Regions from separate parts of the Streptoverticillium reticulum genome, predicted to be linked through region 1. Evidence: riboswitches for the same ligand, from Rfam matches in the RefSeq annotation. Region 1 holds a riboswitch; the other holds the start of a gene.
The links. A riboswitch is a leader RNA that binds a small molecule or an ion and turns the genes downstream of it on or off. The one in region 1 is predicted to bind cobalamin.

Region 1 (2,192 bases):
GGAGTGGACGACCGCGCCCGGCTCGGCGGTCTGGTTGGCGGTGCGGTTGGAGGCGTCCTTGAACGTCATCCAGCCGTTGCCGGTCTGCGCGAGGGTGCGCATCATGCGGGCGTAGAGGACGCGGGCCGGGATCTGCTTGACGGCCTTGCCCTGGGCCTCGTACGCACGGTACGCGGCGTCGAACTCGTCGCCCCACAGGTCGACCAGGTCGGGGGTGTCCGCCGGGGAGAACAGCGACCAGTCGGCGTCCGCCTCGACGCGGCGCATGAACTCGTCCGGAATCCAGTGCGCGATGTTGAGGTTGTGGGTGCGGCGGGCCTCTTCGCCCGTGTTGTCGCGGAGCTCCAGGAACTCCTCGATGTCCGCGTGCCAGGTCTCCAGGTAGACGCAGGCCGCGCCCTTGCGCCGGCCGCCCTGGTTGACCGCGGCGACGGAGGCGTCGAGGGTGCGCAGGAACGGCACGATGCCGTTGGAGTGCCCGTTGGTGCCGCGGATCAGAGAACCGCGGGAGCGGATGCGGGAGTAGGAGAGCCCGATGCCGCCCGCGTGCTTCGACAGCCGCGCGACCTGGTGGTAGCGGTCGTAGATCGAGTCCAGCTCGTCCAGCGGCGAGTCCAGCAGGTAGCAGGACGACATCTGCGGGTGGCGCGTGCCGGAGTTGAAGAGCGTGGGGGAGGACGGCAGGTACGAGAGCGTGCTGGTGAGCCGGTAGAGCTCGGCGACGTCCTCCAGGGCCCGGACGGAGTGGTCCTCGGCCAGGCCGCAGGCGACGCGCAGCAGGAAGTGCTGCGGGGTCTCGATCACGTTGCGGGTGATCGGGTGCCGGAGCAGGTAGCGGCTGTGGAGCGTCCGCAGGCCGAAGTACCCGAACCGGTCGTCGGCGCCGTCGGCGAGGGCGCCGTCCACGAGCGCGTCGAGCCGCGCGGCGTGCTCGGCGACGAACGCGGCGGTGCCGTCGGCGATCAGGCCCTCACGGTGCCCGACGGCGACGGAGGCGGAGAAGGAGACCGCGCCCTGCCCGGCCGCCTCCTCCCGGATGGCGAGCGTGAGCAGCCGCGCCGCGAGCCGCGAGTACTCCGGCTCCTCGGCGATCAGCCCGGCGGCGGCCTCGGTGGCCAGGGACCGCAGCTCGGCCTCGTCCGACCCGGGGTGCCGGCCGCGCAGCGCGGCGGCGGCGACCTTGCCGGGGTCGGTGGCGGGCAGATCGGCGGTGAGATCGGTCAGGGTGCGCAGCAGCGCGGTCCCGGGGCCGCCGGTCTCCTCCGCAGTGGCTGCTGAGACCGGATCGGCGGGCGCGATGGTCACGTGTGGCTCTCCCTCGCTCGGCTGGTCGGCTGGGGCCGCTCGGGAGGCACTCGACGGAACGCGTACCGGCACACTTCTTCGGGGCATGCCGGACAGCGCCCATCGGCCCAACCCGCGGGGCCCGGACGTGTTCGTCACCCATGCCAAGCCCTGGGGCGGCTCGGACGTGGGCGCGCTGGCGGCAGGTCCTCGGACTTGTGGAGCGCATATGCGCATACATTCACCGTTGCGGGACAGTTCCGGATTTCCACCGGATTCCCCTGCGGCGACAGCGAGGACGAGCATACATCTAGTGCCGGGGGTCGGGAGCGCCCCCACATGTTGTGTCGGGGCGTCGTCGGATGGTTGCGGAATGTGCTAACGGGTGGGGGTGTGCGGGGGGTTGGGGGGTGGGCCGCGGGGGCGCGGTGAGGGGGCTTCAGGGGCTCTTCACGGGCCTGGAAACCGCCCCGGGCGGGGGTTGGCTGCCCTAGGATCGAACGGCTCGGACAGCCACGTCGGGCCCGGCGGACGGCCGGGCCGACCGCCCGTCAGGAGAAGCGGCATGAGCGCACAGCAGACCCCCGTGATCACCACGACCTTCCGCGGCGAGACGGTCACGGTCCGGGCCACCATCCGTGACGTACGCGACTTCCTGCCCGAGCATCGGAGAGAGGCCTTCACCGAGGCCGTGGAGACGACGCCCGTCGCCGACCTCATGACTCTCTTCATGGACTGGGTGTGGGAGGCGACCGGCGACGATCCGCGCGTCGCCGAGGCCTGTGCCCGGGCCCGTGCGGGTGACCGCTCCGCCGCGATCGACCACGAGGCCTACCTCGACAGCCGCAGCGACAGCCACGGTGTCCAGGGGGCAGCGTGAGCAGGCGTTTCGCTCTGCTCTACAGCGA
Region 2 (2,192 bases), 2.9 Mb from region 1:
CCAGCGGCGTCTCGGGCGACGGCTTGAGGATCACCGAGCAGCCGGCCAGCAGCGCGGGCGCCAGCTTCGTGGCCGCGGTGAACTGCGGCACGTTCCAGGGCACCACGGCCGCCACCACCCCGACCGGCTCGCGCCGCACGAGCAGCGGGCCGAGCGCGCCGGCCCGGCGTTCCTCGTAGGGGAAGTCCCGGGCCACGGAGATGGCGCAGTCCCACACCATCACCGCGCCGAGCGCCTGCGCGAGGACGCTCCAGGAGTAGGGGGAGCCGTTCTGCGCGGAGATGACGCGGGCGAACTCCTCGTACCGGGCGGCGATCGCGTCCTTGATGCGGGTGACGACCGCGATCCGCTCGTCCGGCGGCAGCCCGGCCCACACCCCGGAGTCGAAGGCGGTACGGGCCGCGACCACGGCCCGGTCCACGTCGGCGGGCGCGGCGTGCGGCACGCGCCCGATGGTCTCCTCGGTGTGCGGCGAGACGACGTCGAGCACGGCGTCCGTCGCCGGTTCCACCATGGTGCCGCCGATGAAGAGCTGTCCGTGCTCGGCGATTCCGGTCATCTGTGACCCCTCCCTATCTGACGTCCCATCAGATGCCCCATCAGATGGGGATAGCAGCTCCCCGCAGGACGGGCAATGCATGCGCATGTGCGGTACGTAACCGCCCCGCCACGCATGCGGGCATCCGGTTAAGGTGTCCGGGACAACTTCATCCCACCTCGGAACGGGGGAAGCCGGTGCGAATCCGGCGCTGACCCGCAACCGTGAGCAGGGCCCCGGGCCCTGTGAGCCGGAGCACCCGTACCGAGGCGGAAAAGGCTCACCCGTCGAGGTATGCGGGGCCGGGCCGGTGCCCCGCGCCCCGGCGCGGCGACCGCCGCGCGGCTGCGTACGCCCTCCCGTACGGACTCGTACAGACACCGAGAGGCACCGACCCCCATGGCCCCCTCCTTCGCCGTCCACGCGCGCCGCGGCGCCGTGGCCCTGGCCACCGCCGCCGTGCTGGGCGCCGCCGCAGCGCCCGCGGCCTTCGCCGACGGCTCCCCGTCCCCGGCGGCCCCGGGTCTGTACGGCGCCAAGGACCCCAAGTTCGACGGTGTCTTCCGGCAGTCGCTCGCCCTCGTCGCCCAGCACGCGGTGGGCGTCTCCCCGGCCCCCGCGGCCGTGGACTGGCTGGCGGGCCAGCAGTGCTCCGACGGCGGCTTCGCCGGCTACCGGGCCGACACCGGCAAGGCCTGCGACCCCAAGGCCGGCGAGTTCACGGACGCGACCTCCGCCGCCGTGCAGGGCCTCGCCGCCGTGGGCGGCCGGGACGGCGCCGTGCAGAAGGGCCTCGGCTGGCTCAAGGAGCACCAGAACGAGGACGGCGGCTGGGGCATGACCCCCGGCGCGGCCAGCGACGCCAACTCCACCTCCATCGCGGCCGGCGCCTTCGCCGCCGCGGGCCAGGACCCGGCGAAGGCCACCGGCAAGGGCGGCAAGAGCCCGTACGACGCGCTGCTGTCCTTCCAGCTCGGCTGCGACAAGAAGGAGGACGAGCGCGGCGCGTTCGCCTACCTCCCGCAGAACGGCGAGCTGCAGGCCAACGACCTCGCCTCGACCGCGGCCGCCCTGGCCGCCCTCGGCAAGGGCTTCGGGGCCGGTGCACCGGACAAGGGCGACAAGCCCGTCAAGCCGCTGGACTGCGCGGGCGACGACAGCGCGAAGCCCAAGGACGCGGCCGCTGCGGCCGACGCCGTCGCCGGCTACCTGGCGAAGAAGCTCGACGCGAACGGCGGGCAGCTGAAGTCCTCGATGCCGGGCGCCCCGGAGGGCCCCGACTTCGGCGCCACCGCCGACGCCGTGATCGCCCTCGCCGCGGGCGGGCACCGCGAGGCGGCCGGCAAGCCGCTGGCGTGGCTGCAGTCCAAGGACAGCAAGACCGCCGAGTGGGCCGCGGGCGACCCGGGCCGCCTCGCCAAGCTGATCCTCGCCGCGCACACCGCGGGCGCCGACCCGCGCGCCTTCGGCGGCGCGGACCTGGTGCAGCAGCTCGCCGCGACGGGCCCGAAGCCGGAGGCCGCGGCTTCGGAGAAGCCGTCGGCCGAGGAGAAGAAGGACGGCGGCAGCGACTCCACCCGCTGGTGGGTCCTGGGCGCCGCCTTCATCGCCAGCGTCGGCGTCGGCATCCTCCTCAGCGGCCGCATGAAGAAGA

Region 2: another riboswitch for cobalamin. It lies ahead of ACMATS_RS27015 (prenyltransferase/squalene oxidase repeat-containing protein); the one in region 1 lies ahead of ACMATS_RS13270 (ribonucleoside-diphosphate reductase subunit alpha).

What each region holds. Positions count from the first base shown of each region.
Region 1 is NZ_CP179755.1:2,976,112-2,978,303, reverse strand. Features, by position in the region: gene ACMATS_RS13270 (ribonucleoside-diphosphate reductase subunit alpha) at 1-1,305, opposite strand, end outside; cobalamin riboswitch at 1,468-1,603, opposite strand; gene ACMATS_RS13265 (hypothetical protein) at 1,850-2,164, shown strand.
Region 2 is NZ_CP179755.1:5,867,675-5,869,866, reverse strand. Features, by position in the region: gene ACMATS_RS27020 (aldehyde dehydrogenase) at 1-559, opposite strand, end outside; cobalamin riboswitch at 683-820, shown strand; gene ACMATS_RS27015 (prenyltransferase/squalene oxidase repeat-containing protein) at 938-2,192, shown strand, end outside.